4 regions of the Arthrobacter sp. JUb115 genome follow, and region 1 is predicted to be linked to each of the others. Evidence: riboswitches for the same ligand, from Rfam matches in the RefSeq annotation. Region 1 holds a riboswitch; each other region holds the start of a gene.
What was found. Region 1 has a riboswitch for thiamine pyrophosphate ahead of EDF61_RS05840 (ECF transporter S component). Riboswitches for the same ligand answer to the same signal wherever they lie in the genome.
Positions count from the first base shown of each region.

Region 2: linked by a shared signal. The riboswitch ahead of thiO (glycine oxidase ThiO) and the one ahead of EDF61_RS05840 (ECF transporter S component) in region 1 are both predicted to bind thiamine pyrophosphate.
Region 3: linked by a shared signal. The riboswitch ahead of thiM (hydroxyethylthiazole kinase) and the one ahead of EDF61_RS05840 (ECF transporter S component) in region 1 are both predicted to bind thiamine pyrophosphate.
Region 4: linked by a shared signal. The riboswitch ahead of thiC (phosphomethylpyrimidine synthase ThiC) and the one ahead of EDF61_RS05840 (ECF transporter S component) in region 1 are both predicted to bind thiamine pyrophosphate.

Region 1 is NZ_SOBS01000003.1:71,606-77,549, reverse strand. Features, by position in the region: gene EDF61_RS05845 (ATP-binding cassette domain-containing protein) at 1-1,649, opposite strand, end outside; gene EDF61_RS05840 (ECF transporter S component) at 1,646-2,254, opposite strand; TPP riboswitch at 2,320-2,440, opposite strand; gene EDF61_RS05835 (DUF4235 domain-containing protein) at 2,525-2,767, shown strand; gene mnhG (monovalent cation/H(+) antiporter subunit G) at 2,824-3,228, opposite strand; gene EDF61_RS05825 (MrpF/PhaF family protein) at 3,228-3,494, opposite strand; gene EDF61_RS05820 (Na+/H+ antiporter subunit E) at 3,496-4,125, opposite strand; gene EDF61_RS05815 (Na+/H+ antiporter subunit D) at 4,134-5,735, opposite strand; gene EDF61_RS05810 (Na(+)/H(+) antiporter subunit C) at 5,732-5,944, opposite strand, start outside.
Region 2 is NZ_SOBS01000003.1:399,372-405,315, reverse strand. Features, by position in the region: gene EDF61_RS07485 (GNAT family N-acetyltransferase) at 1-132, opposite strand, end outside; gene moeB (molybdopterin-synthase adenylyltransferase MoeB) at 200-1,345, opposite strand; gene EDF61_RS07475 (thiazole synthase) at 1,342-2,163, opposite strand; gene thiS (sulfur carrier protein ThiS) at 2,166-2,411, opposite strand; gene thiO (glycine oxidase ThiO) at 2,438-3,535, opposite strand; TPP riboswitch at 3,533-3,637, opposite strand; gene EDF61_RS07460 (GNAT family N-acetyltransferase) at 3,648-4,676, shown strand; gene EDF61_RS07455 (mechanosensitive ion channel) at 4,760-5,944, opposite strand, start outside.
Region 3 is NZ_SOBS01000004.1:32,441-38,384, forward strand. Features, by position in the region: gene EDF61_RS07935 (aldehyde dehydrogenase family protein) at 1-125, opposite strand, end outside; gene EDF61_RS07945 (hypothetical protein) at 215-1,744, shown strand; gene EDF61_RS07950 (GntR family transcriptional regulator) at 1,741-2,109, shown strand; TPP riboswitch at 2,144-2,238, shown strand; gene thiM (hydroxyethylthiazole kinase) at 2,228-3,022, shown strand; gene thiE (thiamine phosphate synthase) at 3,015-3,656, shown strand; gene thiD (bifunctional hydroxymethylpyrimidine kinase/phosphomethylpyrimidine kinase) at 3,653-5,077, shown strand; gene EDF61_RS07970 (uracil-xanthine permease family protein) at 5,105-5,944, shown strand, end outside.
Region 4 is NZ_SOBS01000003.1:222,410-228,353, forward strand. Features, by position in the region: gene EDF61_RS06530 (DEAD/DEAH box helicase) at 1-1,223, shown strand, start outside; gene thiC (phosphomethylpyrimidine synthase ThiC) at 1,316-3,058, opposite strand; TPP riboswitch at 3,055-3,162, opposite strand; tRNA gene EDF61_RS06540 (tRNA-Thr) at 3,436-3,507, opposite strand; tRNA gene EDF61_RS06545 (tRNA-Thr) at 4,042-4,113, shown strand; tRNA gene EDF61_RS06550 (tRNA-Met) at 4,161-4,237, shown strand; gene EDF61_RS06555 (GTP pyrophosphokinase) at 4,320-5,096, opposite strand; gene EDF61_RS06560 (DUF2797 domain-containing protein) at 5,338-5,944, shown strand, end outside.

The DNA of each region.
Region 1 (5,944 bases):
CAATCCAAGGTGGTGATCAACGGCAGTGTTGCCGCAGCCACCGCACCGAGCTTGGCCAGCGGATTGATCTTCGCCAACCAGCTATGCCCTACCGGCGCATCAAGCACCGGCCCCTGTCGCGGGGTACCAGCTTCCGGGGTGCCGGCAGTGAGCACCAGGTCCCTTGCTTTGAGCACCGAGGCAAAGTGATCGTCGTGGGTCACAGCAATGATCGCGGTGCCCTGCTGCAATTCCTCAACCAGCAGCCCGGCCAGTTCCCTCCACGTATTCGCATCCTGCCCGAAGGTCGGTTCGTCGAGGATCAGCACCTGGGGGGATGCGGCCAGAACAGTGGCCACGGACAAGCGCCGCTTCTCGCCCCCGGAGAGAGTGAACGGGTTCGCGTCTGCCAAATGCGCCAGGCCCAAGCGTTCCAGCAACGCGTCCACGCGCGCTTGGACCTGGGCCGGCTCGTATTTCGGCGCATCGGCGCTGCTGGCCTGCGCGCGGCTGGGAGCGAAAGCCAGCTCTTCCCGAACGCTCTGGGTCACGAATTGGTGTTCGGGTTCCTGGAACACCGAACCGATCCGCCCAATCAATGCACCGGCCTTCCAGGCAAACGGGGAGTTGCCCAGACCGTCGGCCAGTTGCGCGGTGGCCGCCAACCCGCCGTCGGCCGGGACGAGCAATCCGCCCAAGGTCAAGGCCAGCGTCGACTTTCCAGCGCCATTCTCACCGCGAATCACCGTCGCGGTGCCCGCTTGCACATTCACGTCCACCGCTTGGGTGCGCGGTGCCGTGGCGGTGCGGGCGGATACCAGCTGCTGCGCTTCCAGCAGAATGGCACCGGCACCGTTCGTTGCCCGAGCCACCTGCGGGAAGTAGCCTGGAATCCACAGCCCGGCAGCAGCCAGCTCCTCGCGCACCGTTTCATCGGTGTACAGCTGCTGCGGGTCCAGATCGTGCGCGACTCCCCCACCGGGCTGCAGCACGATAACCCGGTCCACATGCTGCGCCCAGGCTTCAATCCGGTGTTCCACGACGACCAGCGTGGCACCGGAAAGCCGGGCGGCGTTCAGCACCGCATCGCGCAAGAGCTCAATGCTCTGCGGGTCCACATTGGCAGTCGGTTCATCGAGCAGCATGACGCTGGGTTCCATGGCCAGAATGCCGGCCAAGGCCAACCGCTGTTTCTGTCCGCCGGAAAGTTGCTGGGTGCGGTGCTCGAAGGACAGCGCACCCAGACCCACAGCGTCCAGCACTTCGGGGATCCGCTGGCGGATCAGTTCGGGATCCATTCCGAGGTTCTCCGCGCCAAAGGCCACATCATCGGCGACCCTGCTTTGCACTACCTGGGTTTCCGGGTCTTGCTGCATCAAGCCCACCGGGTGGCTCCGGATGAAGGCATCGCTGCCATCTATGAGCAGCCGGCCAGCGACCTGATCGTCCTCATCCGCTTCCAGCAACCCGGCCATCGCGTGCAGCAAGGTTGACTTGCCGGCGCCCGATGGACCGACCAGCAGCACCTTCTCACCGGCGTGGATCACAAGGTCCAGTCCCGAGATGGCAGGATTCTGCCTCTCGGAGTGCTGCCAGCCGAACCCCGTTGCGGTGATGGCGGCACCGCGCTGGGTCAGCGAGGCTGCGCCGGAATTGGCAAAGGAACTCATTTTGCGCTTTCCAGGTGCGCACGCCGGCTCGGCAGGGCGCTCAGAGCGCCGGTCTTCGCCAGTCCGCGCGTGGCCAACCAGGACAGAAGCCCTGCGACGACTACGCCGGAAATGCCGGTGGCGATCACGTGGAAGATCTTCATTCCGGCGGTGTACTCAACATAGTAGGCCAGGATGTAGGCCTCGGAAATGCCGGCGAACAAGCCGGCGAACAAGCCTGCCAGCAGCGCCACGCCCAGGTTCCACTTGCGGTAGCGGAATGCTGCGAAGACCAGCTCTGCACCCAGGCCCTGGACCAGGCCGGAGATCAGTACGGTCAAGCCGTAGTGCGAGCCGAGCAGCGCTTCAACTACAGCGGCCAGCAGCTCGCAGTAGATTGCGGCGCCTGGCTTGCGGATGATCAGTGCGCCGAGCACCGCCGGGAAGAGCCACATGCCGGTGAGCAACGCGGTGGCTGGCGGGAAAGCTGCAAAGGCGAGCGAGAACAGGCCATAGCCGGCACTCCACGCCCAGAAAATGACCCCTGAAGCGACGGCGATCACCGAGGCGACGACGATATCAACTACACGCCAGCCGGTCCGCTGCTTCGAAACTGTTTCGTTCATTGCTGGTCCTCCTGTGGAAAGGAGGGGAGATGGACGGAATGAGGGCATACTGCCGCGCCTATCCGCATCCGAGATGCTCGACTTCCTTCGCCGGTACTAGCCGGGGCAGGTTCGAGGGTCTGCGATCTATCGCACTCTCAGCGTCTTGCGACTTTTTAAAAGTCTGACGCTCCCCTGTCGGAATAATTACTGCTCCCCCACCATACCGCAGGTATGCTGGGCAGAGGAACGATATGTCAAGAGCTTGATCGCGAGGAAAAAATGGATAAAGTGCAGAAACTTGCCACTACCGGTATCACCGTTGGCGCTGGCATGCTCGGCGGCAAGCTGGTTGATTTCCTTTGGTTGAAGGCAACCGGCAGCAAAGCACCACGCAAGGGCACTGAGGAAGCAGCGGAAGCTTCTTTCCGCCGTGCCTTAGGCTTCGCAGTCGTTTCGGCCCTGGTCGCAGCAATCCTGCAGACGGTGGCTGACCGCAGCGCCAACAAGGTTGTTGCCAAGTTCACCAAGTAAGCTTCGGCGTTGAGCCAAAAGCGGGAGCCGCCCAGAGGGGCGGCTCCCGCTTTTTCTCAATCTTGTTCGTCTGGCGATCCGGTCTTGGAAACCGGGGTGGTTCCGGTCGGCGGTGTTCCGTTGACCTTGTTGACCACGTGGCTCAGCTCATCGGAGAACAGGGTTTCCTTGGCAGCGTGCTTGGTCCGGTAGCCGGAACGGCCAATCATGTGGGCCGAAACCGGTGCGGTCAATAGCTGCATTCCCCAGGCCAGCACGAGTACCGGGACCACCGCCCAGCTGCGCAGGTAAATGGCCAGTCCAGCGAAAATCAGCAGGAAGCCGAGTACCTGCGGTTTGGTCGCTGCATGCATGCGGGTGAGCATGTCCGGGAAGGTCAGCAAGCCGATACCTGCGATCAATGACATCAGGCAGCCAAGGATCAGCAGGACGGCAACGAGGACATCGAGGAAGATTTCCATTAGGCGTTCCTCTGATCCGAAACGAAGCGCGAGACGGTCACCGAACCGATGAACCCGAGCATGCAGGCGGCCACGACGAACAGCAAGTAGTCGGTGTGCTTGTGCAGCACCATTTCCAGGCACAGCGCGGCGGAGATGATCAGCAGCATCACGTCCAGGGCCAGCACCCGGTCAAGGATTGACGGCCCCTTGGCAACACGGACCAGGCAGGCGACAGCACCGAGCCCGAGCATGATGCCGCAGATCCAAATGACGATATCCAGCATGTTACCCCTTCCTCGCATCAAAGTTCGGTCCGCATTCGCTCTTGATCGCTTCGTACTCGTCTCGGCTGCCAATAGCCATGATCAGCCGGCGTTCGATGTCCCGGATGCCGGCACGCGCCTTCTCCACGTCCGCAGGCGACTCGATGTCGATGTAGTGCAGGTACAGCGTCGACGAGCTGCGGTCCACGTCGATCACGAAGGAGCCCGGGATCAGCGTGAGCACGTGTCCCACGGTCATCACGATCAGGTCCGAGTCGGTGCGCAGCGGGACCGCAATGACCGCGCTGCGGGTGCGCTTCCCGCGGACCAGCGCCAGCCAGGCCACATGGACGCTGGCGGCGAAGACCTGTCCGAGGAACCAGATGAACAGCTTCAGGCAGTACCAGGCATTGATCCGGCCCGAAAGGACCACCGGCGGCAGCGGGAACAGGTTCACGATCAGCAGCGCGATGATCACGCCGAAGACCATGTTCCCCAGGGAGAAGTCCTGCCAGAGAGCACCCCAGACAAAGAGCAGCAGCAGAAGCAGCGGCCATTCCTGCTTGAGTGTCGCGCGGTGGCGCACACCGGAGGTATCCAGCGCATCGTCAATGCGCTGGTCACGCGGTTCAAAGTTCTTGTTCGGCATCATCCCTCCAATCAGAATGGCAAGATCGAGCTGATATACGGTTCGCGGGCGATCAGTTCCGCAGCCACCCGCTGGCAGAATTCGAAGATCGGCCCGGCAAAGACGGTCAGGGCGATGCCCGCAAGCACCAGCGAACCGGTGGCGTAGCGCATGCCCCACGGCAAGGAGTCGGCTTCCAGCTGCTTGGCCAGTTTCAACCCCAAGCGGGGGTTCTGCGCGCCGCCGGCCAACGTCTCGTCGGCGACCTGCGTCGCTTCGGCCACCAGGTCCTGGTTGGGCACCTCGGCATCAGCGGCACGGCGCCAGAACACACGGGCCCACACGCGGATGATCGCCATCAAGGTCAGCAGGCTGGTCAGCAATCCGGCGCCGATCACGACCCAGGTCAGCGGATCGGCATCCTGCGCGGCCGCATGCAATAGCCCGAATTTGCCCAGGAATCCGGAGAACGGCGGGATGCCGCCCAGATTGATGGCCGGGATGAAGAAGAGCAGGGCCAATGCCGGGGAGAGCTTGGCCAGCGAGCCGAGCCGGGTGACATTCGAGCTACCGGCACGGCGTTCGATCAGTCCCGCCACCATGAACAGCGAAGTCTGCACGATGATGTGGTGGCCCACGTAGTAGATGGTCGCGGCGATGGCCAGCGGCCCGCCCACGGCCACGCCGAAGATCAGGTAGCCGATGTGGCTGGTGAGCGTGAAGGAAAGCATGCGCTTGAAGTCCGTCTGCGCCAGCGCACCGAGGATACCGATGACCATGGTCAGCGCGGCCACCACCAGCAGTCCGGCGTTGACCGAGCCGCCCGGGAAGAGCAGGGTTTCGGTGCGGACGATCGCGTAGACGCCCACCTTGGTCAGCAACCCGGCGAACACGGCGGTCACCGGGGCCGGTGCGGTCGGGTAGGAGTCCGGCAGCCACAGGGACAGCGGGAAGACCGCGGCCTTGATGCCGAAAGCGATCAGCAGCAGCACATGCAAGATCAGCTGCGGGCCCTGGCCCAGCTCGGGCAGCTTCACCGCAAGGTCAGCCATGTTCACCGTGCCGGTGGCCGCATAGGTCATCGCGATGGCCATCAGGAAGATCACCGAGGAAACCACGGAAACCACCACATAGGTGGTACCGGCGCGGATGCGCTCGGCGGTACCGCCCAAGGTCAGCAGCACGTAGCTGGCGGTGAGCAGGATTTCGAATCCGACGTACAAGTTGAAAAGGTCAGCGGCCAGGAAGGCGTTGGACACTCCGGCCAGCAGGATCAGGTACGCCGGGTGGAATATCGACACCGGTCCGGGCTCGTCCCCGTCGGCCAGGCCCTGGCTGGTGGCGAAGAGCAGCACAGCCAGCGAGACGACGGTGGAGACCAGCAGCATGAAGGCGCTGAACCCGTCGACCATCAGGGCGATGCCGAAGGGCGACTCCCAGCCGCCAATATGGATGGCATAGCTCTCCCCGCCCCATACGGCGGCGAGCATTCCCGCTTCGAGCACCAGGGTCAGGCACAGGATGCCGATGGTGATCAGGCGCTGCAGGCGGACCTGGCGGCGGACCAGGAAGGCTGCCCCGGCGCCGAAGATCGGCAGCACCACGGCCAAGGGGGCTAGATCCAGGAAATTCACTCTTCCCCCTCGCGCACTGGGCGTCCTTCTTCATCAACGAATTCGGTCGTATCCTCAGCCACTGGCGAGTCTTCTTCCTCGTCGTAGGCGGTCTTCTGGGACACCTTGATATCTTCGGTGTCATCGGTGAGCTCATCAGCGCTGGTCAAGGTCCAGGACCGGTAGATCATCGCCAGCAGGAAGGCGGTCACCGCGAAGGTGATCACAAT
Region 2 (5,944 bases), 330 kb from region 1:
CCAGTCCTCGGCTGCAGACCAAGTCGGCAAGAACTCGAAGTCTTCGCAAAGCATCAAGTGGTGGGCATCGATTGCCTGCTGTTCGTCCTGGCTTTCCAATTCACGGATCTCCAGCGTCTTTCCCAACGTCATAGCGCCAGTATGCCAGAGCGCCTCCACCTCCCACCGGTGAATTGCGCGCCAAAGATGCGCCTGAGCCCTAGTAGGCCACCTGCTGGCCCCGCACTTGCCTGGCCCATTCCACGGTTCCGCCGCTAAGGCTGTAGACCGCAATGCCTGCATCCCGACCGGACATGGTGATCCGCGCCGCCTGCTGCGAACGGGCACCGGTTTTGCACACGAATACGACCGCCGAAGCGCCGTGCGCGAGCTTTCCCAGTCCCCGTTCTTTGAGCTGCGCGAGCGGAAGGTGCTGGCTGTGCGGGATCGCTATGATGTCGCGTTCCCAGGATTCGCGCACATCCACCAGCAATACCGGTTCAACCGCTTCCAGCTCCGCTAGCTGCTGAACCGTGAGCTCCGGGACATGCCCTTCGGCAGCGCAGGAAACCGGCTGGTACTCCCCCAGCCCGGTCACCGGCTCACGTTGCGGATCCCTGGCGAATTCGAGGGTCCGCACACTGGCTTCCAGCGCATCATAGAGCCAGAGCTTGCCGCTCAGTGTGGTCCCGATTCCGGTAATGAGCTTCAGGGCTTCGGCGCACATCACCGAACCGATAACGCCGCACAGTGCGCCGAAGACTCCTCCTTCGGCGCAGCTGGGCACGGAGTCCGCGTCGGGGATTTCAGGAAAAAGATCACGCAGCATCGGGCCGGTGCGCGGATCGAAGACGGACACCTGCCCGGAGAACTGGACGAGGGTTCCCCACACCAGCGGGGTGCCGGTGATTTCCGCGGCATCATTGGACAGGTACCGCGTGGCAAAGTTGTCGCTGCCGTCGATGACCAAGTCGTATTCACTGAAAAGCGCCACGGCGTTGGATTCATCCAGCTTTTCATCCACGGTGATGATCTGGACGTTCCGGTTCTGCTCGTGGGCCATCCGCCGCACCGAATCCACTTTCAGGCGCCCTGCATCCTGTTGCCGGTGCATGGTTTGTCGTTGCAGATTGGACAGCTCGACGGTGTCATCGTCGATGACCCCGAGGGTGCCGATTCCCGCAGCGACCAGGTAGCTGGCAATGGGACTGCCCAGGCCCCCGGCTCCGATAACCAGCACCTTGGCGTTGGCGATGCGGCGTTGCCCTTCTTCTCCCACCCCGGGCAGGGACAAGTGCCGGGAGTAGCGCGCCAGCTCTTCCGGTTCCAGCTCCGCGCCGGGTGCTACCAGGGCTTCCCGGCTCACGAGAAGTCACCGACCAGGGTTTGCATCATGCCTTCGTCCGGCGAGGAGGCCAGTGCGGTATCGCGGCGCGGGATCCGGCCAGCGAGCCGCGCGGCGCGCCCGGCACGCACAGCATCCTTCATGGCCCTGGCCATGAGCGGCGCGTTGTGCGCCCGGGTCACCGCGCTGGCCAGCAGCACCGCGTCGCAACCGAGCTCCATGGCCAGGGCCGCATCCGAGGCGGTGCCCACCCCGGCGTCAAGGATCACCGGTACCTGCGCGCGCGAGACGATGGTGGAAATATTGTGCGGATTCAGGATCCCCAGGCCCGAGCCGATCGGTGCTCCGGCCGGCATGATTGCCGCAACCCCGGCGTCCTGCAGGCGCTGGGCAAGTGCCGGATCATCATTGGTGTAGGCGAAAACCTGGAACCCGTCGGCCACTAGTTGCTCGGTGGCCGCATGCAGTTCCAGCGGGTCCGGCAGCAGCGTGTGCTCATCGGCAATGACTTCGAGCTTGATCCAATTGGTTTCCAGAGCTTCACGGGCCAGGTGCGCGGTGAGGATCGCATCGCGGGCGGTGAAGCATCCAGCGGTGTTGGGCAGCGCAATCACGTTGTTGCGCTGCAGCAGTTCATACACGTTGCCTGCGCCGGCCGCCGAAAAGTGGCGGATGGCCACGGTGGTCAGCTCCGTTCCGGAGGCCTGCAGGGCGCTTTCCAGGGTGGTCAGCGAACTCGCTCCCCCGGTGCCGAGGATCAGGCGCGAGGACAAGGAGCGTCCGGCGATCTGGAATGGGTCGCTGTGGATGTCCAGCTCGGTGATGTTGCGCGTTTCCATGCCTAGCCTCCCTGGGCCGCGGTAACGAGTTCAATGCTGTGCCCTTCGGCCAGCAGGTAGCTATTCCAGGCGCTGCGTGGAACGACAGCGCCATTGACGGCGGCGGCAACTCCGAGCTTGCTGCCGTCAGCGGCCACCGAGTTGGCGTCCAGTTCCTTGCCGATTTGCGTGCTGATGAATTCGCGAAGGGTGGTTCCTTCGTCCAGGTTCAGTTGCCGTGAATTGAAATTGATGCCGATGCTTGTCATGGTTGCTGCTCCGTTCGGTGAGCGGTCTAGGTTGCGTTGGCAAAGCGGTGGGGATCCACAGCCTGGTGCAAGGGGTGGGATTGGTGGCCGTGGGCGAGATCCGCAGTGAGCGTTGCGCCCAGCGGAGCCAGCAGCACGCCGTGCCGGGAGTACCCGGTGCAGAGCAGCAGCCCTGGATCAAGGCGTCCCAGCAGCGGCCGGTCATCTGGCGTGGCGGGACGTGCCCGGGCCGTTGCCTCGTTCAGCGTGCAGTCGCTGATGCCGGGGACAAGCTTTCTCGCGTTGTCCAGCAGCAGGTGCATCGCGCCAATGTTCACCGCTTGTTGCCGGTCTTCACGGACGCTGGCGCCAAGGACGAGGCTACCGTCCCTTCTCGGCACCAGATACACCTGTTTCCGGTGCACGATGCCGCGGATGGTGCGGGTGATGAGCGGCGGGCCTGCTGGTCCTTGGATCCGGAGGATGTCCCCGTAGACCGGGCGCAGCGGAAGTTCGTTCAAGCCATCGAGGGTGCCAAGACCGGTGGCCACGATGGTCTGCTCCGCTTCGAGGATTCGGCCCGATGCGGTCCGCACAGCGGTGGTCCGCTTCCCGTCGGTCACCAGTGCCTGCGCCCGTTCCTCGACCAGGTGCGGACGCAGATGCTCCAACAGGATCTTGACGATGGATCGAGGGTCGACCTGGTGGTCATCTTGGCACAGGACCGCGCCAGCAATATTGGCGGCCAAGGCTGGTTCGAGCTTGCGGGCTTGGCTGGGCAGCAGCTTTTGCGCTGACAGGCCGAGGGATATCTGCAGTTCGGCCAGCTCGTGCAGGGCTTCGCGGTCCGCAGGCTCTGCGGCGACAACGAGCGTGGAGTTCTGCAAGTAGTCCGGGCGTTGCCCGGTGGCCGATGCGATGCGCTCGATGAACTGCGGATAGGCGGCATTCGAGGCGGCAAGCAGCTGGTGCAACGGGCCATTGCCCCAGACCGTTTCAGCTGCCGGGGCCAGCATTCCTGCTGCCGCGTAGCTTGCACCTTGGCCGGGTGCCGGATCGATGAGGGTGACGGTGTGTGCGCGTGATTCCAGCTCGAACGCGACGGCCAGGCCGATTATCCCGGCGCCAACAATGTTGACATGCACAAGGGCACGCTTCCTTCCTACGGCGGCATGACCCGCATCAGGTGTAGCGGTCGGCTCGGTGCCCTCTCAGCCTGGTCGATTCAGGCTCCCGCGGATTACAGCGATTATAAGCATGATGCAGCTCATAAAGTCGAACTTCATTGAACGCAGTTCCGTCATCTTCTGTGATGTACTTGCTGACATGGCATTCCATGACTTCCCTATCGTGCTTCCCCAAGGTTCTGCGCTATCCAGCACCATCATCTCGTTGGAGCAAGAACTCTTGGAATCCAGCCAACGCCATAGCCAGGAGCAATTGCAGCGGCGCTTGCATCCTCGGTTCGCCGAGGTGGGAGCCAGCGGGCGAGTCTATGATCGCGAGGCCATCATTGCCCAGCTGGCCCGGGAGCCGGCACGGGATGCCGGGGCGTTGAAAGTCGAAAGCCCGGTGGCTCTCCAGCTTTCAGACCAGCTGGTGCTGCTGCGCTGGAAGCTGCTCGCCGGTTCCCCCAGCGAACGCAGTTCACTGTGGATCCATGAGCAGGGCCGCTGGCAGCTGCTCTTCCACAAGGGCACGGCCGCCGCTCATCCGCAGCCATCTGCAGGACCGAAGGAAACCGTGCATGCCGACGGTGAATTCACGGTGCGCCGGCTGCGCCTTTCGGATGCCGAAGCGGTCTTCGAGGCATTCTCCTCGAACCCCGACATGTTGCGCCAAGGCGACGCCGATTCCCCGCAAAAGGCTGAGTCGTATGTGCGCGCACTGCTGGAGGCCGGGGAACGCCAGCAGGCGATGGCCGTCGCATATCGGGATCGGCTGGTGGGACTGGTGTGCGGTACGGTCGACCCGGCCAATCGGAACGCGTGGATTTGGTATTGGATGAACCAGAATTACCGGGGCCGATCGCTGGCCACCCGCGCCGTGGCAACCTTGGTGGATTACCTGTTCGACGAGCTGGGACTGTACCGCTTGGAGCTGGGCTTGCGGGCAAATAATCCCGGGTCGAAGCATGTGGCAGAAAGCAACGGCTTCCTGCACGAAGGTGTCGAGCGGGGCAAATTCCTGGTTGCCGGAGAACGCATCGATGTGCACACCTACGCGCGGTTGCGTACCGATGGCGGCTCTGCGGTCATGCCCTTGCCGTGGGGCACGCAGCAGTAGCTTGGCGGGCATCAAAAAAGTCGCGGAATCCGGTTTTGGATTCCGCGACTTCTTATCTGTCCCTCAGGTTTTGTGATGCGTGGTTAGATGCCTGGGTTCGATGCCGGTGGCGTCGAGTCCGGGCCATTGGTGGCCTGTTGGGCCTCCATCTTTTTCAGCGTGCGGGCCGCAGCATCACGACCGCCGAGGCCAAAGGCCAGAGCCGCTGCCAATGCTGCGCCAATGACGATTGCGCCGAAGGCCATGTTGATGATCGAATCGGCGATACCCATGTACTTCAGGCCCATCGCCACGAACAGCGCAATTGCCGTGTAGCGGATGATCTTCGAAGCAGTAGTGTCACCCAAGAAGCGGCCAATCACATTGGCGATGACGAAACCTGCGGCGATAATTGCTGCGCCGAAGAGGATCTTGCCGCCCAAGGCCAGGATCTCATTGAGGATATTGGTGATCGCTGGGAAGTTCAGCATCTGGGCCGCCATCACACCGAAGAACAGCACGATAGCAATCTTGACGATGCCAGCGATGATTCCCGAAGCGCTCTTGCCCTCGGGAACTACGCCCCACTGGGCAACAACAGTGTCGGTACCCACGCCGTGGAGGGTGGATTCAAGTAGCTGCCCGACGAACTTGGCAATCAGGATACCCACGGCCAAGAGCGCCAAGGCCATGATGACCTGCGGGATTGCGGTGAAGACCAGCTGCAGCATCTGCTGGGCAGGTACCGAAATTGCCGCGATGCCCAGAACCTGCAGGGCTGATATTGCGACGACTAGCAGGATCAAGGCGAAGACGATGTTGGCAATGATGTCAACGATCTTCGCTTGGGATTCGCGAGACTGAACTTCATCTACTGGTTCGTTGCCTGGGGTGACCTTGCGGACCAGTCCGCTAAAATCGACAGTTCCCAAACCGGTCCTCAGCAGCTGGCGAACGATATTCGCGATGACGTAGCCAATGAAGAAGATGAAGCCCGCACCGATGAGGTTGGGGATGAAGGCCATGACGCCGCCGAGCATGCCCTGCACCGGCGATAGCACTTCGGATAGAGCGAAGACCTGCAGGATTGCCACGAGGCCGAAGAGCCAGACAATCAACCCCGCGACCTTGCCCAGGGATTGGCCTATTTGTTCTCCGTCATTGCCCTGCTTTTGCAGGAACTTCACCCTGTTCACCAGTTTGGCGGCAGCCCAACGAATTATGCGTGCAACTAGCCACGTAATGATGAGGATGATTAGCGCGATGCCAACCTTTTGTAGCATCGACGC
Region 3 (5,944 bases), on a different contig from region 1:
ATCCGCGTGTCCGCAGAACGCCGCAAATGGCTCAGAACTGTTGCTATGCGCGATGGATGCTCGTCCACCGGAGGTGCGGAATCACCGACCGGTTCGGGCAACGGAGTGGAAGTAAACAGACCCATGATTTGAGCGTACGTCACTGGGACTATTTTTCATCGTTTAATTCGCCGGAGGATTCAATATGTATCAAATAGTTGATACATTGATTTCCATGAACCAGTTCTCGGCGAGCGCCATATCCATCGCTTTCGTTGCCGCAATCATCTGCGTTTGGTTGCGTTCGGTGGCGCACAGGCGTGGAACACCAGCTATCGACCGGGCCCGATCCCACTCGTTCTGGTGCGCATTGATCGCATTCTTTGCTTCAACCTCATGGGATTTGTCCGAGACCTGGCGCGTTTCAATGACCGAGCCCAATTCAGGTTCGGCTCTCGCTGAAGCACTCACTCCGGGGATCTGGGTTCTTCTGGTTTACCTCATCGGCTTGTTCACTTGGCCCAAGGAACTCCAGCCAGTGCGCACCGCTTCATTAGAGGCCCGCAGCCTGACAACTCCATTTCCCAAGGCCCTAGGGGCTTTCGTTGGGCTTTTGCTGCTGATCGCGGTCGGCTCCCTGTGGCCGGCGTCCAAAGTCGAAGGGCTCGTTGGCGTTCCGGCCTCGGAATTCACGACCTTTGATTTTGACGGCATCTATTCATACACGTCGGAGGGTCCGTATGATGGGCGGTTGCCGGGCACACAGATGCTCCCGGTATTCATCGTGGCCCTGGCAGGGATCATCGTGGCCGCGGCTGTGATTACCGTAGTTATCCTGAAAAGACCTGCCTTGGCCGGCATCTCGGCCGAAGACAACCAAGCGTTGCGCACGGTCTGGCTCAACCGCTTGATGCGCAATATCGGCATCGTCTTGCTGGCCTTCACCGTGTCGGTGGTCAATTACTCGCAGGCTAATTCGCCGGATGGACAGTACGAGTTCGTTAGCTATGGCGCCCTTGCGGTCGCCCTCACGTTGCTCTTCTGGGGACCGCGCTCTACATTCTCAGCTCAATCCACCACCAGGGAACGGACCGCCTTCTCGCGTTTGCGTGATCAACTATTCACCTTGCAATACGTAACTGCAGCACTCACCTTGCTCAGCGTTGCAATCGGCTGGTCATTCTTGCCACTGGATGACGAGCTCCAGATGCCTACCAATGAGCGAACTACGTGGATCTTAATGATCTTTGCCGGTGCGGCTTTGAGCTATGCCGTTCTCAATGCGCTTTATCTCAGCTACGTCAGCACGGTGGCCCGGCAGGCGTCTGCAGCACCCAAGTACCACGCGCCCCTGCCCTTGTGGTCCTACATCGCCGCTGGCTTGCTGTTTGCCACCAGCACCTATTTTCTGCTCGATCCGCCGCTGGACTATTTGTGGGGCTTCGTGCCTCCAGGCAAGACAATGGTTGCAGGATTGATCCTGCTGTTGCTGGCAACCCATCTTGGATTCGTCTGGTTCTCCCGCCGGGCAATTATTCCCTGGGCTGTCTCGTCGGCCGAAGAAATCTGGTACCGCAAGGTCCTGGAACTGCGTTCAATGCGTGTTAACACCAGTGCAGTGGTAGCCATGCTGCTCATTGGCTACGGATTCCCGGCCGGGCTGGGACTCTTTGCATTGCTCATCTTCGTTGTCCCAGCAGTCATTTTCCTAGAGCGCCCCGGTAGCGCCTTCGTGCGGGAACATCGGCCGGCAGCTACTTCATGAGCACGCAGATCAGTGTTGACCTCCAAGCAGCTACCCCGCCCTATGAGCAGATCCGCTCGCAGATTGCTTCACTGATCTCCTTGGGAGATCTGCCCTCGGGGAGCAAGCTGCCTACTGTGCGTGCGCTGGCCACGGACCTCGGCGTCGCTGCCGGTACAGTGGCGCGCGCCTACAAGGAGCTGGAAGCCGAAGAGCTGATCACCTCCCGGCGCCGTGCCGGCACAGTGGTCAACGAGCGGCCGCAGCCGGTGGATACCAGTGAAGATCTCCTGGCCGCCGTGGATCACCTCTGGGCGTTGGCGGCCGCGCAGAAGGTGGATGCGGCCACGCTCAAGGCCTTGGTGGCGCGGCGCGAACGTAAGTAACTTGTCCTCGGAACCGGTTGTGCGTACGCTCTATGGCAGTGACACGGGGTGTCGGATCAACCGACTGAGATAAGACCCGTAGAACCTGATCTAGTTCACGCTAGCGGAGGGATGTCGCATGGCTTTGCATGCAGTTGCCCAAAAATACCGGCAACAATCACCTTTGGTTTTTTGCCTGACCAATACCGTCGTATCCAATTTCACCGCCAATGTCTTGCTGGCATCCGGGGCTTCCCCGGCCATGACGGATCTGCCCGGAGAGGCCGGCCCATTCGCGCAGGCAGCTTCAGCCGTATTGGTGAATTTGGGAACTCCAAGCACTGAACAGCTGACCGCCATGGAAGAAGCTGTGCAGTCGGCGAGCGCTGCAGGCACCCCCTGGGTCCTGGATCCAGTGGCAGTGGGAGCGCTTCCGGTGCGCACGGAGTTTGCCCGGCGCATTGTCCGGCAACGCCCGACCCTGATTCGCGGCAACGCCTCGGAAATCCTGGCCCTGGCCGGCCGGCAATCTGCTTCGCGCGGTGTCGATGCCTTGGATGAGGTTTCTGCCGCCTTGGCGGCGGGACGCGAACTGGCCACGGAACACGACTGCGTAGTGGCCATTTCCGGCCAGGCTGACGCCATCATCGACGCCACGCGTACCGTCTTGGTGCATACCAACGGAATTGGCTTGACCCGGATGACAGGTGGCGGCTGCGCCTTGGGCGCGGTCTGCGCCGGGATGGTTGCGGTCCACGATGACCCGTTTGAGGCCACCATCGCAGCCCACGGTTTCTATGGCCTGGCCGCGGAAAAGGCCCTGGCTGGCAGCTCCGGTCCGGGCAGCTTCGCAGTTGCCTTCCTTGATGCGCTGTCGGCTGCCGATCCCGGGGAACTGAAGACTTTGAAGTACGAGGAATTGAACCATGCATAATTACGGCGCTTATCTAGTAGCCAACACTGCCAGCTGCACCCCACGCAGCACCCTGGAAGTTATCGAGGGCGCCGTCGCCGGAGGGATCGGGTGGATCCAGCTGCGCGCCAAGGATGAAAGCGCCCGGGAATTCTTCGAGCTGGCCTGCGCGGCTGCCAAGCTCACCGAGGGCAAAGCCCAGTTGCTGATCAATGACCGCATTGACGTCTACCTCGCGTCACGGGCTGCTGGCGCAGCAGTTAACGGCATCCATATCGGGCAAAAAGATGTGCCGGTACAGTTGGCTCGCCAGATCATCGGCGAGGGCATCATCGGCTTGAGTGCTTCCAGCGATGAGCAATTGGCCCAGGCGAACAAGGACGCCTCGGTGATCGACTACCTCGGTGTAGGAGCCATCCGCGCCACTCCGACGAAAAAAGACCATCCTGCTCCCCTGGGGCTGGACGGCTTTGCGCGAGCCGCTGCCTTGGCCAAGCTGCCCTGCGTAGCGATCGGCGCAATTACCCAAGACGATGCCGCCGCGATCCGCACCGGCGGCGGCGCAGGCCTGGCCGTGGTCCGCGCCATCTGCAACGCCGAAGATCCGCAACTTGCCAGCGCGCAGCTGGTCGCAGCCTGGGAGGCCTCGAAATGAACATCCTATCCATCGCAGGCTCCGATCCTTCCGGCGGCGCCGGAATCCAAGCGGATCTGAAGGCCATTGCCGCCAACGGCGGCTACGGAATGTGCGTGATCACCGCTTTGACTGCGCAAAACACCCATGGGGTATCCGGAGTTCAGGCGATCAGCGGCGATTTCGTCCTCGCGCAGCTCGAAGCCGTGAGTACAGATATCCGCATCGATGCGATCAAGATCGGGATGCTGGCCAACGCCGAGGTGATCCGCGCAGTCACCAGCTGGCTGGAAACTGTTGACGCCCCCGTCGTGCTGGACCCGGTCATGGTGGCGACCAGCGGGGATCGCCTGCTCGACGACGAATCGGCCCTTGATTCACTGCTGGATCGCGCCACGGTGATTACCCCGAACCTGCTGGAGCTGGCCAGCTTGCTGCGCGAGCCTGTGGCCCCTTCCTGGGACGAAGCCCTGCGCCAGGCCCAGCGGCTGGCTGCCAAGCACGGCACGCTGGTGCTGGCCAAGGGCGGGCACCTGGCCGGGGCGGATTGCCCCGATGCCCTGGTGTCGGCGGGCGGGGTGCAGCTGGAGCTGCACGGACCGCGCCATGCCACCAGGAACACCCACGGCACCGGCTGCACCCTTTCCAGCACTCTGGCTACCCGCTTCGCTGCCACTGGAGATTGGATCGCCGCGTTGGAGCAGTCCAAGTCCTACCTCTCCAAGGCCATCGCAGCGGCCGACCAATTGCAGGTGGGCAGCGGCCACGGCCCGGTCAACCACTTCATCGACTTCTTCGGCACGGCAGATCCCATGGGCGACTGGTGGCAGAAGATCCAGCCGATCCGCGAGGAAATCGACCAGCTGGATTTCATCACCCGGCTATCCGAGGGCACCTTGGACCGGGATGACTTCCACTACTACATCGCCCAGGATGCGCTGTATCTGCTGCGTTACGCCAAGGTGCTTTCGCTGGCCAGCTCGATGGCGCCGGATCTCGGTGCCCAGCGTTTCTGGTCGCGTGGCGCCAACGGCATCCTCGATGGCGAGCTGCAGCTGCACGGCAGCTACCTGGATGAGTTCGCTGATACGCCCAGCGCCACCACGCTGAACTACACCAACCACCTGGCCGCCAGCCAGGAGAGCTACGGGGAGCTGATTGCCGCGATCCTGCCTTGCTACTGGCTGTACCAGGACATCGGCAAGCGGCTGGCGGCAGCCAACCATGCCGAGCATCCTTATCGGCAATGGCTGGAAACCTATGCATCCGAGGAATTCGATTCCGCCACCGAGCAGGCCATCGAAATGGTCCGCCAGGCGTTCGAGCAGGCAGATCCGCAGCTGCGGGCCCGCATGGAGGCCGCTTTCATCCGCTCCGCGGAACATGAGCGCTCTTTCTTCGCGCAGGCGCACGAGAACCGAGTAGACTTCTCTACGGCCTAAAACCCGCAGGGCCCGGGAAGAGGAATCATGAGTTGGAGCATTCACGGCAACGGCAGGACCATCACCCCAGGTGAGGTAGTTGCCCCGGATGAGCGGCTGCATTGGCCGCAGACCGTTTCCATCGGAGCCCAGCACATCCTGGCGATGTTCGGCGCCAGCATCCTGGTGCCAACCATCACCGGCTTCCCGGTCACCACGACCTTGCTGTTCACCGGCCTGGCCACCGTCATCTTCTTGCTGATGACCAGGAACAAGGTGCCCAGCTACCTCGGCTCGTCCTTTGCGATGATTGCCCCGGTCCTCTCGACCACCCAGTCGCACAGCATGTCCGGCGCGCTGGGCGGCATCGTGATGACCGGGGCCTTGCTGTTCGTTGTCGGGCTGATCGTGCAGAAGACCGGCACCGGCTGGATCCACGCCCTGATGCCGCCGGTGGTCATGGGCACCATCGTGGCGCTCATCGGCCTGAATTTGGCCAGCGCAACGCTGGTTCCCATGACCGAGTTCCCGCTGACCACTTTCCTCACGGTGATCTTTACCGTGGTCGCGACCGTTGCGTTCAAGGGCCTGCTGGGCCGGTTGTCGATCCTCATGGGACTTCTTTGCGGCTACCTTGTTGCGCTGGCCCAGGGGCAGGTGAGCTTCAAGGCGGTTGCTGCCGCAGAGTGGATCGGACTGCCAGAATTCCACACCCCGACCCTCCACTTCGACACTGCGCTGATGTTCCTGCCTGCGGTGTTCGTGCTGATCGCCGAGAACATCGGCCATGTGCGCACCGTGGGCGTGATGACCAATCGCGACCTGTCGAAGTTCAACGGCCGTGCGCTGATGGCCGATGGCGCTGCCAGCGTGCTCGCCGGTTTCGGC
Region 4 (5,944 bases), 150 kb from region 1:
GCACCAACATCACCCAGCGCTACCTGCAGGTCATGGGCGCCCACAAGCTGGACGCCATGACCCGCATCCTGGAATCCGAGTCGTTCGAAGGCGTTATCACCTTCGTCCGCACCAAGATGGCTACCGAGGACCTGGCCGACAAGCTGAAGGCCCGCGGCTTCACCGCGGCTGCCATCAACGGCGACATCCCTCAGCAGCAGCGTGAGCGCACCGTTGAGAACCTGCGCTCGGGCAAGATCGACATCCTGGTTGCTACCGACGTGGCAGCTCGTGGCTTGGACGTTGAGCGTATTTCGCACGTTATCAACTTCGACATCCCGCATGACACCGAGTCCTACGTGCACCGCATTGGCCGTACCGGCCGTGCCGGCCGCTCGGGCGACGCGATCCTGTTCATGACCCCGCGCGAGAAGTACTTGCTGCGTGCCATCGAGAAGGCTACCCGCCAGCCGGTGACCCAGATGCAGCTGCCTTCGCTGGATTCGGTCAACGACCGTCGTATCCAGAAGTTCACCGATCGCATCGACAAGACCATCAGCGGTCAGGACCTGACCACCTTCCGCGAAATCGTGGAGAAGTTCGCTTCCGAGCACGAAGACCTGGACCAGCTGGAAATTGCAGCTGCACTGGCTCTGATGGCCCAGGGCGGCCGCCCGCTGCTGATGACCGAACCAGTCATGTCCCCTTCGAAGAAGGCACGCATGGATCGCCCAGAGCGCGGCGAGCGTAGCGAACGCGGTGACCGTGGCGATCGCGGTCCACGTGCCCGCAAGACCGCTGCCGAAGGCAACGCCATGTACCGTCTGGCCGTAGGCCGACGCAACCGCGTGCAGCCGGGCTCGATCGTTGGCGCACTGGCCAACGAGGGCGGCTTCGATTCTTCGGAAATCGGCGGCATCGAGATCCGTTCGGACCACACCCTGGTCGAGTTGCCAGCAGAGCTGAGCAAGGACCAGTGGCGTGCACTGTCCAAGACCCGCATCGGCGGCGAAGCCATCGAGCTCGAGCTCGACAATGGCCGCAGCCCGCGCCGTGACGACGAAGGCGACCGCGGTGGCTTCCGTGGCGGCCGTGGTGGTGGCTTCGGCGGCGGACGCAGTGGCGGCCGTGGCGGTTTCGGTGGCGGACGCGGCGGCGGACGTGGCGGTTTCGGCGGCGGCGGACGCGGCGGCAAGGATCGCTTCAGCGACTCGGGCCGCAGCGGTGGACGTCGCGACTACTAAGCCTGTCGCACGCAGCTGAACAGCATTGAATAACGCCCTTGGGGCAAGCCGAAAGCTTGCCCCAAGGGCGTTTTTCGTGCGCCGCAGGCTATTTACGGAGCAGGAGTTCCCACCGGGATCCCGTCCCCGAGATAGACCGTGCCGCCGCTTTCCAGGAACTGCCTGCTTTTCTGCGCCATCCCGGCCAGGGCGGCTTGCGCCTCGGCCGAGCCGTACTCGTCGCGGATATCCTGGGAGATGCGCATGGAGCAGAACTTCGGCCCGCACATGGAGCAGAAGTGGGCGGTCTTGGCCGGCTCGGCCGGCAAGGTCTCATCATGGAATTCCTGTGCGGTGACCGGGTCAAGGGACAACGCGAACTGGTCATTCCAGCGGAATTCGAAGCGCGCCTTGCTCAGCGCATCATCCCGCGCTGTGGCGCCCGGGTGGCCCTTGGCCAGATCGGCGGCGTGCGCAGCGATCTTGTAGGTGATCACCCCGGTCTTCACATCATCCCGGTTGGGCAGTCCCAGATGCTCCTTGGGAGTGACGTAGCAGAGCATCGCGGTCCCGTACCGGGCGATCTCCGTGGCGCCAATGGCGCTGGTGATGTGGTCGTAGCCCGGGGCGATGTCGGTGACCAGCGGGCCCAGGGTATAGAACGGCGCCCCGTCGCACAGCTGCTGCTGGCGTTCCACATTTTCGCGCACCAGATGGAACGGGATATGCCCCGGGCCTTCGACCATCACCTGCACATCGTACTTCCAGGCGCGCTTGGTCAGCTCGGCCAGGGTGTCCAGCTCGGCGAACTGGGCGGCGTCGTTCGCATCTGCGATGGAGCCCGGGCGCAGCCCGTCGCCCAGCGAGAAGGCCACGTCGTACTGCGCGAAGATCTCGCACAACTGATCGAAGTGGGTGTAGAGGAAATTCTCCTGGTGGTGCGCCAAGCACCAGCCGGCCATGATGGACCCGCCACGCGAGACCATGCCGGTGACCCGGTTGGCAGTCAGCGGGATGTAGCGCAGCAGCACCCCGGCGTGGATGGTCATGTAGTCCACGCCCTGCTCGCACTGCTCAATGACGGTGTCGCGGAAGATCTCCCAGGTCAGTTCGTTGGCTTCGCCGTTGACCTTCTCCAACGCCTGGTAGATCGGCACGGTGCCGATGGGGACCGGGGAGTTGCGGATGATCCACTCGCGGGTGGTGTGGATGTCATCTCCGGTGGACAGGTCCATTACCGTGTCCGCGCCCCATTTGGCCGCCCACTGGAGCTTGGAGACTTCTTCTGCGATGGAGCTGGTCACCGCCGAGTTGCCGATATTCGCATTGATCTTGACCAGGAACGCCTTGCCGATGATCATCGGCTCGGATTCCGGGTGGTTGATGTTCGCCGGGATGATGGCTCGCCCGGCCGCGAGCTCGCTGCGCACCAGCTCGACATCGCATTCCTCGCGCAGGGCCACATAGCACATTTCCGGGGTGATGATCCCGGCACGCGCATAGTGCATCTGCGTCACGCGGGCTCCGCCAACGGCCCGCAGTGGCGGGGCTGAGCGTCCGGCCCATTCCGCGCTGGCCGTGCCGCGGCGGACCGCTGAGCGTCCGTCGTCGTGCAGGTTGCGTTCGCGGCCTGCATAGGTTTCCACGTCCCCGCGTTCCAGGATCCACCGCTCGCGGAAGGGTTGCAGGCCTTGGGTGGGCTCGCTTCCCGGTCCGCTGGTGCGATATACCGCCAGCGGCTCGTTGGGCTGTCCATTGGGGGAGTCTGCCAATTGGATCTGCGTGACGGGAACAGAAATTCCCGCAGATTCACGGTAGGCAAGGGTGTGGGCAGGGTGCTGTTCAATTTGTTCCACTGGGGAAACTCACTTCCTTCGCCGGCATTACCCGGACAGGTTCAACGGTCGCGGACGGCGATAGCCCGATCTCAGCCCTTGCCAGGGCACCCGTGTGGTCGCGAACAACTTAGCACGCTTGCGAGGAGAAAACGCAAACCCAGTGGTCAGGGCCTGACATCAAGGAAGTGGGAAGGGCCGGCTGTGGCGGGCCAGGATGCTTTTCATTGGCCGGAGACTCTTGCCGGGGGCACCTGGAATCCGGGGCGCAAGACGCGGCCGATAGCCGGTGCTGCAGCTTGGGGTGCGCCTTGGGCCATGCTCGCAGTGGCTACACGGCATCTGCGGGATAAACGAAAAGAGAGGCAATCTGGAACCAGATTGCCTCTCTTATTTCGAGCCCCCTGCCGGAATCGATCCGGCGACCTCGTTCTTACCAAGAACGCGCTCTACCACTGAGCTAAGGGGGCAACAGGTAAATACTTTACACAGGTTTTTGAGGTTTGCAAAATCCGTCGGGAATTTGTTGCTGAGGTCACAATATTCCTACTCAAGACCGGAATGGGCGGCAAGGAGCTGTTGCCTTCCTGGCGGTTTCCAGCACCCCGGTTCACGGCCCGGGATCCAGCTGCCGGGCACCGGAGCCGCGCCTGGGCGCCTAGGTGGATCGGGTGTTGCCCAAGTGCCGCTCGGTCAGGGGTTCTGGAGTGGGAAAAGGTGTCAGCGTTCCGAAGTTCCAAGCGGGGTAATTCGATGCTTGGCCACCGGGGATGATCCGCGGGATTCTATCCTGCGCACCCGGGCAAATCCGCGATTGACCACGAGGAGCACTCCCGTGAGCATCGTCACCAGGGCACTTTTTGTCCCACCCTTCGTCCCCGGGGGTAGCGAGTAAGGGGATAAATAGCCATTGACTAGTGGTTTTGCAGAGTTCTCCGGGTCTTTTCCGGGGCGATCCGCCGATTTTTCTTTGCCGGGAAATCCGTGTAGAGTATTTACTCGTTGCCCCCTTAGCTCAGTGGTAGAGCGCGTTCTTGGTAAGAACGAGGTCGCCGGATCGATTCCGGCAGGGGGCTCTGAGTGAGAAGCTTTCTTGGCTTCTACTGGATTGCTTCTCACTTGTGGCGGCGTAGCTCAGCTGGTTAGAGCGCACGACTCATAATCGTGAGGTCCCGGGATCGAGTCCCGGCGCCGCTACCAAATCAAAGATCCTCGGCTTCGGCCGAGGATCTTTTTTGGTTTCCGGCCCCGAAGCAGCATTGTCGTTCGAGGCCATGAACGGCTAGTGATCCAAGTCCTTCTCCTGGTTCCCGTCCTTGGCTTGCTGAGCCAGCGACAGCAGCCCCTGGATCGCTGTCGTATCGAAATCCGCCTCTTGGCTCGGTGCCTGATTGGCATCATGGCCGTGGACTTCGGTATGCAAGCGCTGCATCTGCATGTCGAGTTTCGTCGCCATGGCCGCCGCGTCGGCAAGCTCTTGCACTAGATGTTCTGGAACTTCGCCCTCGTACTTGTAGAAGATCTTATGTTCCAGGCTTGCCCAGAAATCCTGGGCAATGGTACGGATCTGCAGCTCCACCACGACATCGACCGGGCCATCGGACAAGTAGACCGGGATCTGCACGATCGCATGGACACTTTTATAGCCGTTGGGCTTCGGGTTCTTGATGTAGTCCTTGATTTGGAGGACCTTCAGGTCATTCTGCGAGGTTAACGTGTTCAGGACCTTGTAGATGTCCTTGACGAAACTGCAGGTAATGCGCACGCCGGCAATGTCGCTGATGTTCTCGCGAATGGCAGGCAGGGACGGGGAGATGTTCCGGCGGGAGACCTTGCGCATGATGCTCTCCGGAGTTTTCACCCGGGAAGTGACGTGCTCAATTGGGTTGTAATTGTGCAAATACAAGAACTCTTCACGCAAGATCGAGACCTTGGTCAGCACCTCGTCCACCGCAAACTGGTATTCCATCATGAAACGCTGGAAATCATGGCGGAAAGCCTGCGTCAATCGCTGCAGCTCGGCCGGCGAAGGGGCGGTCTCGGCAGCTGCGATGGCCACTGCACGAGTCTTGTCATCAAATGGGACAGAAATCCTGGATCACCTCAGCAGATTATGGTCCGGCCCGCGGTACGGTTCCGGTGCAGTTCCAGCCTAAGGGCTTCTCCTAGGAATTAGGCCAGAACGAATCGGGAATTCGTCCAGCAAACTTTCGGGCTGCAGGCGCCGGCCAACCTGCCTTGCAGGAGCTGGCCATGTCCGGTGAACTATCGTTGAAGAGGTAACTTCGAGGAAGGCATCGATGGAATTCGCCAGCGACCACCGGCAGCTCTGCCACGGCATCAGCTTCTCAGAGCATGAATACGCCCCCATGCTCCGGCTTCGGCAAGCGGAAAAATGGAGCACCGAATACCTGGAAGCCAACCGTTCGCTAAGCCTGCGCATCGGCGAACTGAAATTCTGCCTGGGCTACATCACGATGAACAGCGATGGCTCTCGCAACACCTTGCCTTGCCCGAAGAACAAAGCGCTGCGTACCGGAACCCAGTGCGAACGCTGCCGCCGGCTGGATCATTCAAAGTTCATGCATCATTTCCACAAGACCGGCGAAGCCCCGGAGGGCATGCGCAAGTACCTGGAGCAGCCGCACTTCTTGTATGTCGCAAGCTTCGCCCATGGGGCGACCAAGGTCGGTACCACCTCGACCCAGAGCAAATGGACTCGCTTGGCGCAGCAGGGAGCGGTCATTGCCCGCTATGTTGCCCGCGCCGCTGATGGCGCCGCTATTCGAGTGCTCGAAGACCTGGTCACTGAACACGTGGGCCTGAGCCAGCAAGTCCGGCAGAAGTCCAAGATCAAGGGACTGGCCAGCTGGGAACTGGACTACGCCCAGCTGGACCAGATCAACT